Regions from separate parts of the Rhodococcus chondri genome, predicted to be linked through region 2. Evidence: riboswitches for the same ligand, from Rfam matches in the RefSeq annotation. Region 2 holds a riboswitch; the other holds the start of a gene.
The links. A riboswitch is a leader RNA that binds a small molecule or an ion and turns the genes downstream of it on or off. The one in region 2 is predicted to bind thiamine pyrophosphate.
Positions count from the first base shown of each region.

Region 1: it holds a riboswitch for thiamine pyrophosphate, as region 2 does, so the genes downstream of both, thiD (bifunctional hydroxymethylpyrimidine kinase/phosphomethylpyrimidine kinase) here and Q8814_RS24300 (TenA family protein) in region 2, are expected to answer to the same signal.

Region 1 is NZ_JAUZMZ010000080.1:7,328-15,707, reverse strand. It holds gene Q8814_RS14850 (hypothetical protein) at 1-1,304, shown strand, start outside; gene Q8814_RS14845 (ParA family protein) at 1,865-2,806, shown strand; gene Q8814_RS14840 (ParB family protein) at 2,803-3,198, shown strand; gene Q8814_RS14835 (DUF2637 domain-containing protein) at 3,314-4,336, shown strand; gene Q8814_RS14830 (hypothetical protein) at 4,427-4,612, shown strand; gene Q8814_RS14825 (hypothetical protein) at 4,724-4,921, shown strand; gene Q8814_RS14820 (IS110 family RNA-guided transposase) at 5,350-6,555, shown strand; TPP riboswitch at 6,646-6,741, shown strand; gene thiD (bifunctional hydroxymethylpyrimidine kinase/phosphomethylpyrimidine kinase) at 6,732-7,595, shown strand; gene Q8814_RS14810 (recombinase family protein) at 8,208-8,380, opposite strand, start outside.
Region 2 is NZ_JAUZMZ010000251.1:99-4,861, forward strand. It holds gene Q8814_RS24285 (ABC transporter ATP-binding protein) at 1-618, opposite strand, end outside; gene Q8814_RS24290 (ABC transporter permease) at 615-1,424, opposite strand; gene Q8814_RS24295 (ABC transporter substrate-binding protein) at 1,405-2,403, opposite strand; gene Q8814_RS24300 (TenA family protein) at 2,451-3,170, opposite strand; TPP riboswitch at 3,163-3,258, opposite strand; gene Q8814_RS24305 (TetR/AcrR family transcriptional regulator) at 3,304-3,966, opposite strand; gene Q8814_RS24310 (TetR/AcrR family transcriptional regulator) at 4,037-4,705, opposite strand; partial or broken gene Q8814_RS24315 (acyl-CoA dehydrogenase family protein) at 4,740-4,763, opposite strand, start outside.

The DNA of each region.
Region 1 (8,380 bases), on a different contig from region 2:
TCGGGACGGCACCCGAGGTCGTGCAGTGGCTGCTCGCCCGACATCCCCACACCGAACTACCCGAACGCCCCGACCGCGCACGCGCGGTCCGCATCATCGACGGCCCGGCAGGACCGCGCCTGGACCGCCCGCGCCGACCACTCACCGCCCGCACCCGCGCGCTGTTGACCGCCACCCCCTCGGCCGGCACCGACCGCTCGGCCCTGGCCCACAGCATCCTGCTCGGCATGGCCACAGCCGGCCACAGCCTCGCCGACATCGCCGCCGCCGTGGACGCCGCCCCCGGTCTCGTCCGGCTGCGGGACGACCGGGACCGCGGCCGTGACGACACCGCCCGACAATGGCAGCGCGCCCTCGCCGCCGCCGCCCGGTTCCCCGTCACGACCGGCGACGACCGGGACCCCATCGACGACGAACTCGACCGAGTGGACACCGCCGTCACGGCAGATCCGGCCCGCTGGGCACGTCCCGGCGGTGCGAGCGACGAACGTATCCTCCATGCGCTGTGCGTCCTGGCCCGCACCGCCCGCACCCGGACCCTCGACATCGATGTCCGCCGGCTCGCCGAAGCCGCCGCGGTGCACGCCTCGACCGTGTCCCGGCGACTGCGCGTCCTGGCCGGCGAAGGATGGGTCACGAGGGTGCGCGCAGGCTCCGGTACGAAAGCCTCGACCTGGGAGTTGAACCTTCCCCAATTGGGTGCAACACAAGGGGAACCCGCCCCCGCCGTGTCCCCCGGAACACCCCTCGCTCTCCTGGAGCACCACACCCACGATGTCTGGTCGAACCGTGCGGGTCTGGGAGGTGCTTTTGCTCGTATCCACTGGGCAGTACTCGAATTCGGAAAACATGTTAGTTCCGCACACGGCAGAATCCCGCTTGTTGCCTTCGTGGCTGCCGCGACCGGATACACGCGAGGAACGATCACGCGCACCCTCGATAAACTGCACACCCTGGGACTTCTTCCGACATCGCCCGGCACGTCGCGGAAGAGCATGGACCGCACCGCGCATCTCCTGGGCGCGACGGGCACCGCAGCGGACAGGGCTCATCGGCACCTGGTCGACCGCGAGCTGCACCGTTGGTGGATCGAAGAACTCGAGTGGCGCCGCCGGCCCGGGAAGAAGCGCGGTGTCCGGCCGGTCCCCCGAGGCTCACTCGCCCTTCCCATTGCCGCTCCGGCGCGAGCACGCTACGGACGCTTCCCCACCGGTGACGATGGCCGCGCCGACTATCACGCCGCCCGAACCATCGTCTCTACCGCGCTGGGCTATTTCCCCTTGCCGCATTTGACGGTCATTTGAGGCGACGTGGAGGGAACGGGCGCGCTATGTCAGGGCACGTTCGTGCCGTACAGGCTTCGGCACTCCTCGCCGAATCAATGCATCGGCTTCCCGCTCGAGGTACGACCGTGGAGCCAGCAATGCCAGCATTGATGGGATATCGAAGCCTGCGAGCCGCGGCAGTTATTGCAAGCATTACCAGTGTTACTGTCCAGACGAGGCCAGGGAATCCCGCCGCGTGAGCGAGTTGCTCCAAGCTTTGCATTTATTACAGGCATTGCTTGTATTGCTGTCATTGAAGATCCTCACGGCAGCGCACCACCGCGCGACCCTGTGCATCCTCACCTGCCATTAAGTAAAGCAAGCAATACTGGTATTACCGGTAAAAGACACGTATGGCAAGCAATGCTTGCATTACGGTCATTCCTGGTAATGTTCCTAACGCCCAGCAACACCAGTAACACCAGCCCCGGATTTAATCCGCCCAGCATTGCTGACATAGACATTTTTGATGGTAATACCAGCATTACTGGCATTACCATCAAAGCTTGTATTGCTTCGATCGAGATGGAGGAAGATCAATGGCTGCACGCGAGAAGGTGCCTCCGAAGCGCAACGCCGAAGCGCTACAGCGAGTTGTCGCGCTCATCAACAGTAAAGGGGGAGTGTTCAAGACAACGCTCGCTTCCAACATTGGGGGTCTACTGGCAGCCTCCGACTACAAAGTCCTGGTCGTCGATCTCGACCCACAAGGCAACGTCGCCGAAGACCTGGGGTACACCAACACCGATCTTGACGACGAGGGGAGTAATCTCGCGCAAGCCCTGGCCTTCGGATCGCCACTCGAACCGGTTCGCGATGTCCGCCCGAACCTCGACATTGCGCCCGGAGGGCACCACCTCGAGGCGGCCACCGCAGCCCTGACCTCGAAGGCATCGAAAGACCCGGCCGGCGCAAGGCTCGCGCTAGCAATGGCGTTGGCGCCGATTGCACCCCAGTACGACATGATCTTGCTGGACTGCCCGCCCGGCGACGAATCCCTGCAAACCGCAGCAGCAGCTGCAGCCCGCTGGTTATTGATCCCTGTCAAGAGTGATGCATCCAGCCGCAAGGGTATGGCCGGTGTCATGAACCGACTCAATGCTGTCCTGGGAGACAATCCGGATCTCGACCTGCTCGGCGTCGTACTGACCGGGATCGGAAAGTCGGCCACGAAGGTTCAGCAACAAGCACGACAAGCGATTGCAGAAGCGTTCGGCGGCAGCACCGACGCCATATTCGATAAGACTGTACGGCACTCCGAAGCCACCGCTCTCGCAACACGGGAGCGAGGACTTCTGGTGCACGAGCTTGACGACGTCGTGCGTAACGGGCCCAAGTGGTACGAGGTGCTCCGAGGTGAGGCTCAGGCCCAGGCCTTAGCACCTCAGGCTTCCACCTCCGTGGCGGACGATCTGGTGGGTGTCACCGAAGAGTTGGTTCGCCGAATCACTGCCGCAGAAGCAGAGGAAGCAGCATCATGAGCGAGCCTCGCCGAGCTGTCACTGGTCTGCCTCGTGTCTCTACCACCAACCCAGGAAGTGCGCGCCCGGTCACGGGTGACCTGTCCGGGTTGCAGGCAAAGAACCGAAGCGTTGCGCCTGCGCAACAGCAGGTCGATCGACCGGCAGAGCCGGCCGAGAAGAAACAGAGCAATAAGGCTGTGACGGTCTATATCTCGCCGGACGTCTACACCCAGGCCCGCCTTGCCTTTAATGCCACTCGCACAGCCGAAGCCGATCGCAACTGGTCCCACTTCGTGGAAAAAGCCATTGCCGAGGAGAGCCGCCGACGTGCCGCCCTCCACAACGAGGGTGAATCGTTCGAAGGGATTGATGGGCCCCTGTCTCCCGGCCGACCACTCTCCGACCACTGAATAAAAGCATTACTTGCATTGCTTGCATTGCTGAAAATGATGGGCGCCCTGCATGGAATTGCCGCTCCGCAGGACGCCCTGACCAAGAAACCCACAGCAAGGAGATCACTCGGTCATGTCCGACGATACAACCCACGACGCAACCGCCCTGCGCGCCAAGACCGCAGCGCTGACCGGCGTTGCATTCATGACACTCGTCCTCGCCGCACTCGCCTTCACCCTGTCCTTCGATGCACTCCGTCAACTCGCTCTCGAGATCGGGGTGCGCCCACACAACGCATGGATGGCGCCGGTGGCCATTGATGTTGCACAGGCCGCCGCCACCCTGGGCCTGGTTGCCCTCGGAGCCGACCAGACTTATAAGACCGGTCGCCGCTTCTGCCTGGGCGTGGCCACCGCGACGGTGCTGCTCAGTGTGGCCGGCAACGGCTATCACGCCTACCAACTCGCTCAGCGCAACGCAGCGAGGGTTGCGGCGGGCGAAGACCTCGGCTACATCCCGCAGCCTGCCGCGATCGCCGCCGGCATCGCCATGATCTTCCCGTTGCTGTGGCTGGCCTTGCTGCACCTGTTCACCATCATGTTGCAGGCCATCAAGGACGAACGCGCCCACGCCCGCACCGGCGCCACCGTGCCTCCCACCCTCAGCACATCCCGCGTTGCCGAACGCAACTGCCACGACCCCAGCAGGGGAGGAGCAAGCCGACAGGTGGGTGCAACCACGGCCGTGGAGGTGCACCCCCACCCGGCCGCTCCCGAGGTGGCACGTCCTGCAACCGACGCACGTGCAATCGGAGCGCCGGAGCGCGAGGGGGTTGTCCCGCGCAGTGCAACCGGTGCACCGGCCACGCGCAACGGATGGCCCCAGACCAGCGACGGGTTGCACGCCTTCCTCCGCCACAGTGCACTGACCGACGCGGTCAAACGGGTCGCCGTGGTCCGTCTCGACCACCCCGAGCTCAACCAGGTGCAGGTCGCGGGACAGTTGCAACTCGACAAGTCCACCGTCAGCAGGCACTGGCGCAACTTCGTCGTGGCAGCCGAAACCGAAGGTTTCACTGTCCCACCGCTGCCACGCTCGTTCGACGACCAGCCAGAGCTGAGTGTGCAGTCGGTACCCGAACTGCAACCCGCCTAGCCTCCTTAGGCAAGGACCGCGCTGCCGCCCCGCCGCAGATGCGCCGCCTTGCCACCAAATAGCTGCTGGCCACGTCAGCAGGGGGTGCTGGTGCAACTGCCGGACAAGAGTCTGCTGCTCACCGGCGGGTCGGCGGTCACGCTCGACGACATGATCACCGAGAAACGCACTTTAATCTCCTGGGATGCACCGCACTGCTTGGGAGATGAACGCGGACGGGCCGACTGGTACGCCGTCGCACAGGAAATCGGCTGCACACCGGAAGCGGCCCGTTGATGGCGCAACGCTACGAACGCGACACCGACGCCGAGGCCGCGAAGAAACCAGTTTTCCCTGTTCGATCTGTAACGCCGGCGCGTGGCCTAACACGACGAAGGGACTTCGACTGTGAGCTTTTTCGTGATCCTGCTGATCTTCAACGCGCTCGCCACCACGAGCGCGATCGTCTGCGCACGACGCTCGTATCGGCGCTACGGCAGCGCCGGCCGGGCGGTGTTCGCCGGCCTCGGGGGACTGATGATTCTGCCGTTGTTGTTCGTTCTGGTGGCCGCAGCGGCCACTCCGCGCGCAGCTCGACTGCCGTAGGATTCAACGTTAACAAAAATCATCAAAACAGCAGATCAGGGCATTTCCAGCGAGGCCGTTCTCTCAAGGTGGAGAAGAGGGTCGTTCACCTTGTGGCCCCGGCTTGAAACGGTGTGATCTGGCTTCTCAGCGCGCCTGCGGCGCACACCGATTCGAGCTCCGCTGCGCTTCGCACTCCCACAAGAGCCTGATTTTGCCTTAACGTTTTTGCCGGGCAGCTGAGGTCCGGTGTCGTAGGTTCGGGACTGCCTGGGGACGGCGCGGTATGGCTGGATTTTTGCCGCCACTGGAATGGCCGGAAGGGAATGGCCGCCGCGGCGTCCTCGACGACTCGACCGCTCATTGAGAGATGCGACGCGATCGCTGTTTAAGGACACGACGGAGAGGTCGTCCGCCAGGTACACGGATCCGCAACGGCCACAAAAGGAGTGCAGGTGAGACAACTCTGGGCGGGAATCGATGCCGGCAAAAACCATCACCACTGCGTCGTGATCGACACCGACGGCACCCGCCTGCATTCTCGGCGGGTCGCCAACGACGAAGCCGAACTGATCGACCTGATCGATGCTGTGACCCGTCTCGCGGATGAGGGGACCGTGACCTGGGCGATCGATCTCAACAGCGGCGGAGCCGCCCTGGTCATCGCCCTGCTGGCCGAACGCGGCCAGAGCCTGCTCTATCTTCCCGGGCGCATGGTCCACCACGCCTCGGCCGGCTACCGCGGTGACGGCAAGACCGACGCCAAGGATGCCGCGGTCATCGCCGACCAGGCCCGCATGCGCCGCGATCTGCACCCGATGCGCATCGACGACGAACTCAGCGTCGAACTGCGCATCCTGACCTCGCATCGCACCGACCTGATGCGCGACCGCACCCGGGCGATCAATCGCCTGCGTTCGCTGCTGGGCACCTATTTTCCCGCCCTGGAGCGGGCGCTGGACATCAGCAACACCAAGGCCGCGCTGATCCTGCTGACCGGCTACCGCACGCCCGACGGGTTGCGCCGGCTCGGGCAGGCCCGGCTCGAGTCCTGGCTACGCGAACGCAAGGCCTACAACGCCGCCAAGGTGGCGGCCACCGCGCTGCACGCAGCGAACGCCCAGCGTGTTCGCGTGCCGGGACAGGATGTCGCCGCGGCAACCGTCGGCAGACTCGCGAAGCAGATCCTGGCGCTCGATGCCGAACTCGCTGAACTCGATACCAGCATCGAAGACCGGTTCCGCCGGCATCGTCATGCTGCGGTGATCGAGAGCATGCCCGGGATCGGGCCCCTGCTCGGCGCCGAGTTCCTCGCCGCGGTCGGCGGGGACCTCGCCGTGTTCGCCACCGCCGACCGCCTCGCTGCGGTCGCCGGACTGGCGCCGGTACCGCGGGATTCGGGCCGTATCAGCGGCAATCATCGACGGCCGCGGCGCTACGATCGCCGGCTGCTGCGGGTGTTCTACCTGTCCGCGCAGCTGAGCATCCGATCCAACGCCGACTCCAAGGCCTACTACGACCGCAAACGCAGCGAGGGAAAACGCCACACCCAGGCCGTTCTCGCCCTGGCCAGACGCAGATCGAACGTGTTGTGGGCGATGCTGCGCGACAACACCGTCTATCGGCCAGGACCACCCGTTGCTGCGGCGGCGTAGATCCGAAGTTCGGTGTACCCCGGTAGGGCCTGTATCCAGGGTTTTCGACGGGCAACGGCGGACGGAATGAGCGACCGCTCTACGATGGCTTCCCGTGACACGGGGTGCCCCAGGCAAGGGGCTGAGATCACACCCGTCGAACCTGCACTAGCTCGTACTAGCGAAGGGATGTCCGGATGACTCAGCATGTCCACCTGCCACCAAGGGTGCTGTCGATAGCGGGAACCGATCCGACCGGTGGTGCCGGGATCCACGCCGACCTCAAAAGCATCGCCGCCCACCGCGGCTACGGAATGGCCGTGGTCGCTGCGCTGGTCGCGCAGAACACCTGCGGTGTCCGAAGCGTCCACCTGCCGCCTGCGTCGTTCCTGACCGCCCAGCTGGAGGCTGTCAGCGACGACGTCGTCATCGACGCGGTCAAGATCGGCATGCTGGCCGACACGGACCTGGTGCGGGCCGTGGCCGTGTGGATCGGTGAGGTAGCACCGCCGGTGATCGTTCTCGACCCGGTCATCGTCGCCACCAGCGGTGATCGGTTGCTCAGCGCCGATGCGGAGGATGCTCTCAAAGACCTCATTGCTGCGGTGGATCTGATCACGCCGAACGTTCCGGAACTTGCGGTCCTGGCCGGCGCGCAACCTGCCGACTCCTGGGCGGAGCTGCTCGATCAAGGCTGGGAGGTGGCCGAGCACCACCAGGTGGCGGTGTTGGTCAAAGGCGGACATCTCAAGGGCGATACGGTCTTCGATTGTGTCGTCGACCCCGCGGCAGCATCAGAACCGGTGGTGTTCGAGAGCCCGCGAATCGTCACTCAGAACACGCACGGCACCGGATGTTCTCTTTCGGCGGCGATGGCCACGCTGCGGCCGCAGCGATCGGGATGGGTGGAGGCGCTCGAGGAGGCAAAGGCGTGGCTGACCGCCAGTATCCGGGGTGGTGAAAGTCTGCGGGTCGGTCGAGGTCATGGGCCGGTCAACCATTTTGCGCAACTGTGGGACCCGGCCGTGAGCTCCTCGTGGTTCGGGCGCGAGCGCGTCTGACGGCTGCTCGCCGCCCCGGATTCGGATTGACTGGCAGTTCCGGGTGGGCGTATTCGCCCGAGGGGCCAAGCAGTTGGGTTCGACGACTTCACCGCCACTCACATCAGTGGGCCGGGGCATACGAGTTCACAACAGCTCGGCGTAGCTAACGGTGAAGCCGACGACGGTTTCCTTTGCATGCCAGCGGCATTACCTGCGGTTCAACCGAGTTGAGGGTCTCCTGCTCACTCCCTCCAGGAATGTTGATTCTGTCTGGCCTCGATTCGGTCCCTTGTAGGTGTTTGGTCATCTCGACGGGCTTCGCGTTTACCGACGCGTGCTACGCACTCCAGGACCTCCGGTTTGCGCCGCCTCCGGCGCCGATGAAGGGGTAGCCGTAGCATTTGCCGAAAATCGGGCGGATATGGCGTAGTGCCCGGTCGGTGATCCGCTCGGCCTGTTGGGTCGAAACGATCGTCTGTCTCGCCACCGGCTCCTGGCGGGCGCGGCGTATCCGCCCAGCTCGCCGACGATCCGATTCGGGCCAGAACTCGTGTGGGACGTAAGGGCCCGCAACCCAAGGTTGTCAGGAAGTGCAAAGTAGCGGGATCCTGACGACAGGCTGGTGAATTCTCAGGCTCGTGGTGCAGCACTGCTGACGATGCGGTGGATGGTGGAGCGGCCGACGCTGTATTCCTCGGCCAGGTCCGCCAGGCTCGCGTCGTCGGCGGGGTCGTGGTAGCGGCGGTGGATTGTTTTCCGTGCCGTGAGAGGAAGTTTCGGCTGCTTGCCCTTGAGCCTGCCTT
Region 2 (4,763 bases):
CGGTCGGGGCGAGAGCACCAGCACCCGATCCGACAGCAACACGGCTTCGCGGACGTCGTGCGTGATCATCAGCACCGTCCAGCGGTCGCGCAACCACACCTGCTGCAGCCACAGTTGCATGTCGGTGCGCGTGAGCGAGTCGAGAGCTCCGAACGGCTCGTCGAGGAGCAGAACGTCACGGTCCTGCAACACGGTGCGCGCCAGTGCCGCCCGCTGGCGCATGCCGCCCGAGAGTTGGAACGGGCGCGCGTCCTCGAACCCCTCGAGACCGAACGCGGGAAACAGCTTTCGTGCGGCGGCCCGGGCGCGGGCACGGGAGACCCCCTGCACTTCCAGGCCGAGGGAGCAATTGTCGAGCACGGACCGCCACGGGAACAGCAGGTCCTTCTGCGGCATGAGCGCCGCCCGTCCCGGGGCCGCGGGTGCACCGCCGACGACGACCGACCCGGAATCGGGGGTGTCGAGACCGGCGATCAACCCGAAGAGGGTGGACTTGCCGGAGCCACTCGGACCGATCACCGACACGAATTCACCGGGCGCGATGTCGAAGTCGATACCGTCGAGGACCGGGGTGCCGTCGAACGCCCGGCGGAGTTCGGTAACGGACACGGCGGTCACGGACGGCTCCCGGTGGTCAGGGCCCACGGCGCGACGATCCGTTCGACGGCGTAGGTGAGCAGATACAGCAGCAGCGACACCGCGGCGGTGACAACGACGGCGGCCAGCACCAGATCGGTGCGGAAGGAGTTCTTCTGTGTCGCCATGTAGATGCCGAGACCGGAGGTGGCGCCGACATATTCGGCGAAGACCGCACCGACGACCGCGTAGGTGATGCCGATGCGCAGAGAGGTGAAGAAGCGGGGGAGCGCCGCCGGCATCCGCACGTACCGGAACTCCTGCCGGCGGGACGCGCCCATGCTGCGCAGCAGTGCCCCGGCGTCCCGATCCGCGGCGGCGAAACCCTCGATCAAGCCGATGGTCATGGGAAAGAACGTGGCGAGCGCGATGACGAGAACCTTCGGCAGCAGACCGAACCCGAACCAGATGATCATCAGCGGCGCGATCGCGATGATCGGCAGGGTCTGGGACACCACGAACAGCGGCACCAGCGCGCACCGCAGCCACGGCGAGAAATCCACCGTGGTCGCCAATACCCAGGCGAGGACCAGCGACACGGCGAATCCCACGACGGTGACCTGCAGGGTCGCCGCGGCATGGCCGGCGATGTCGCTGCGGTGGGCCCAGCCCTGATCGAGGACTCGGCTGGGCGCCGGCAGCACCTGGGGCCGGATATCGCCGACCCGCACATACAGTTCCCACATCGCGACGAGTACGACCGCGACGGTCACCGCGGGCAGCAGCGCCCGCATCCGCCCGGACGGGCCGGACGAGATGCGGGCACTGTCAGGAAGCGAGGTATTCATCGGTGAAGTACGACGACCAGTCCGGTTCCTCGGTGAGCGGTGCTCCGTCGGGTCCGGCGAGGAGTCCCGCCTCGTAGAGGAATCGGGAGTACCCGGTCCACTGCTCGAGGGTCATCGTGCCCACCCGCCCGTTTCCGTCGCGCAGGTGGTCGGCGGACAGCATCCGCTGACTTTCGAAGACGAGAGCCTCGTCGTCGAACACACCGGGGTTGGCGTCGATCACGTGCTGGGCGGCCCGGTCGGGATCCTCCGCGGCGATCTCGTAGCCGCGCTGGACGGCCTGCACGAAGTCGCGCGCCTGCTCCGGATGTTCCGCGAGCCAGTCCTCGTTGCCGTTGATCACGATGGCGTAGGCGTCGGGGAATCCGAAGTCGGTGTACGAGAAGTACCGCATGGGGAGTCCGCGGTGCTCTGCTTCGATGCCCTCCCAGGCCAGGTAGGACACGGTGAAGTCGGCGGTGCCGGAGTACACCGCCTCGTAGGCAGAGGTGCCGAGGGTGACGGAGGTGAAGTTGCCGTCGCCGCCGTCGGCGCGGATCACCTGTCGCAGCGTTTCTTCGTCCCCGGGGTCGCCGAAACCGGCGTAGGTGAGTCCGTCGAGATCCTTCGGCCGTGCGAGGTCGGTGCGGTCGGCCTTGACCGCGATGCCGGTGGCCCAGTGCTGCAGGGGAGCGAGCACCGAGACGACCTGCGCACCGGCCGCGCGGGAGAATGTGGTCATCGCCTGGGTCGAGATACCGAACTCGGCGTTGCCGGCGTCGACGAGCAGATCGGGGGTCGTGCTGTTGTAGGGCAGGATCTCGACGTCGAGTCCGGCGTCGTCGAACAGCCCTTCCTGCATCGCCACGTACAGGCCGGTGTGGTTGGTGTTCGGGGTCCAGTCCAGCGCGAAACGGATCGTGTTCTCGTCCGGCGAATCACTCGCACAGCCCGATACCGCGGTTAGCGCGGCTACGGCGGTGAGGACCCCGGCGATCAGTCCAGCGCGGCTACGAGATCGCCGCGGAGGATCCCGACCGGGCCGCCTCACGAGGCGGGCCACTGCTGCCGGTGGAGCGCGGTGTCCCAGAACATCAGTTCGTACCGGGTCGCGACAGTGAACGCGTCGAGCATGGCATCGCGTTCGGGTCCGGTCGCTGCTTCGGCGGCCGCGTCGACCAGTTCGCGGGCGGTCGCGACGGAGGCGTGGAACGCCGGATCGTCGTAGGTGGTGACCCAGCGGGCGTACGGGTGCGACGGGTCGGCTGCGAGAGCGTCGGCGGCCCGGCCTGCCAGCTCGCGGCCCACTTCGGCATAGATCCAGAAACACGGCAGTACCGCGGCCGCGCCGACGGCGTACGGCTCGGTGGACACCGTCGCCGTCAGGTACGAGACGTATCCCAGGCACGCCGGGGAAGGTTCGACGACCTCGCCGGTCTCGGGCAGCACACCCCCGGTGAGCAGCCCCTGGTGCAGCGACGACTCCTCGGTGGCCGCGGTAGCGGAGCTTGTGGCCCAGAACGCCCCGGTCACCGGCTCCGGTGACTTGGCGGCGAGCAGCGCCAGCGCTTTGGCGTAGCCCGCGAGGTAGAGGGCGTCTTGTTCGATGTAGAAGCGGAAGGCGTCGAGCGGCAGGGTGCCGTCGCCGAGGCGACGGAGAAACTCGAGATTGTCGACGGCGTCGCGCAGCACCTTCGTGCGCTCCCACAGAAGGTCGGTGAAACGACCGGTGTATGTAGGTGGTGAAACGGTTACAGGCATGGTCATGCCGAAACATCCCTTCGTCAGCATTACCTGACAGGTTCGACGGGTGTGATCTCAGCCCCGCATGTGCGGAGCACCCCGTGTCGGTCGGAAGCGACCATAGCACCCGGCTGTATCGGACCGGACGCAAGGCCGGTCAGGAGAGCAGTTGCGCGTAGTTCTCGCGGTGCTGGGCCGGGATGAGTGTGTTCAGCACGAAGCGGGTCTGCAGCCGGATGTACTCGTCGAGGCTGTAGATGGCGCCGAAGTGCCAGTGCTTGAGAGCCCAGCCGTGTGCAAGGAGCATGATGTCGAAGACCATCAGGTCGACATCGACCGGATTCATGACCGCCGCGGCGATTCCTGCATCGAGAGCGGCGCGCAGCGGAGCCGACGACTCCACTTCGAGTTCCTTGATGCGGGCCCGTCCTGCGGCGTCGAGAGTGCGGCTCTCCCGGTAGGTGAGCACGGTGGCGTTGAGGTTCTCGTCCACGATCTCGATGTAGCGGCGCATTCCGGCGACGAGCCGCTCGACCGGGTCGTCGCCGACGGCGTCCATAGCCGGTTCGAGCTGGTCGCGGAAGGCATCGAGGATGGTGAGAATGGTCGCCAGGAGTACGTCCTCCTTGCCGCCGAAGTACTTGTAGATCAGTCCGACGCTCACACCGGCCTCGTCGGCGAGTGCCTGCATCGACATCTGATGAAAGCCCGTCCGCTGCATGACCTCGACCGCGGCGTCCAGGACCTGCTTGCGGCGGGAGTTGGTGCGTACGGCACGCACGGCCTCTTCCACGGGCAGTGCATCGTGGTCGGTGGTCATGTCGTACTCCTCGTTGCCGCGCGGTCCGATCCACATTACCGACGGGGATCGTCGTGTTCCGTGCGGCCGTTCAGAAGGCCTCCATCAGGTGCCGGTACAGGTTTCGCTTCTGTTGCGGCACGACGGTGTTGAGGACGTACCGGGTCTGCAGCCGGATGTACTCGTCCAGGCTGTAGATGCGGCCGAAGTGCCAGTGTTTGAGCGACCATCCGTGCGCGAGCAGAACCAGATCGAAGACCATCAGGTCGACATCGACCGGGTGCAGGAGGCCGGCGTCGATGCCCTCCGTCAGCACTGTGCGTAGCGGGGCGGAGGTGGCGATTTCGAGCCGCTTGAGCATCTCCCGGCCGTCCGGGTCGAGCGTGCGGCTCTCCCGGTAGGTCAGGGCCACCGCGTCGAGGTTCTCGTCGACGATCTCGATGAATCGGCGGATGCCGGCGGCCAGGCGCTCGACGGGGTCTTCTCCCGCGGCCACCATCGCCGGCTCGAGCTGGTCCTGGAAGGCGTCGAGGATATCGGTGATGGTGGCGAGGAGAATTTCCTCCTTGTTGCCGAAGTAGTTGTAGAGCGAGCCCACGCTGACGTTCGCCTCGTCCGCGAGTGCCTGCATGGACATCTGATGAAAACCCTTGCGTTGCATCACTTTGGCGGCAGCCGTGAGGATCTGCCGGCGTCGGGAGTTGGCCCGTACCGCCCGCACGGCCTCGTCGACGGGCAACTCGATGGGTTCGGCCGGCATGGGGGTGTCCTCCTCGTCGCTCGGGGCCGCAGCGTCAGATTCCCAGATCCTTCGCGAC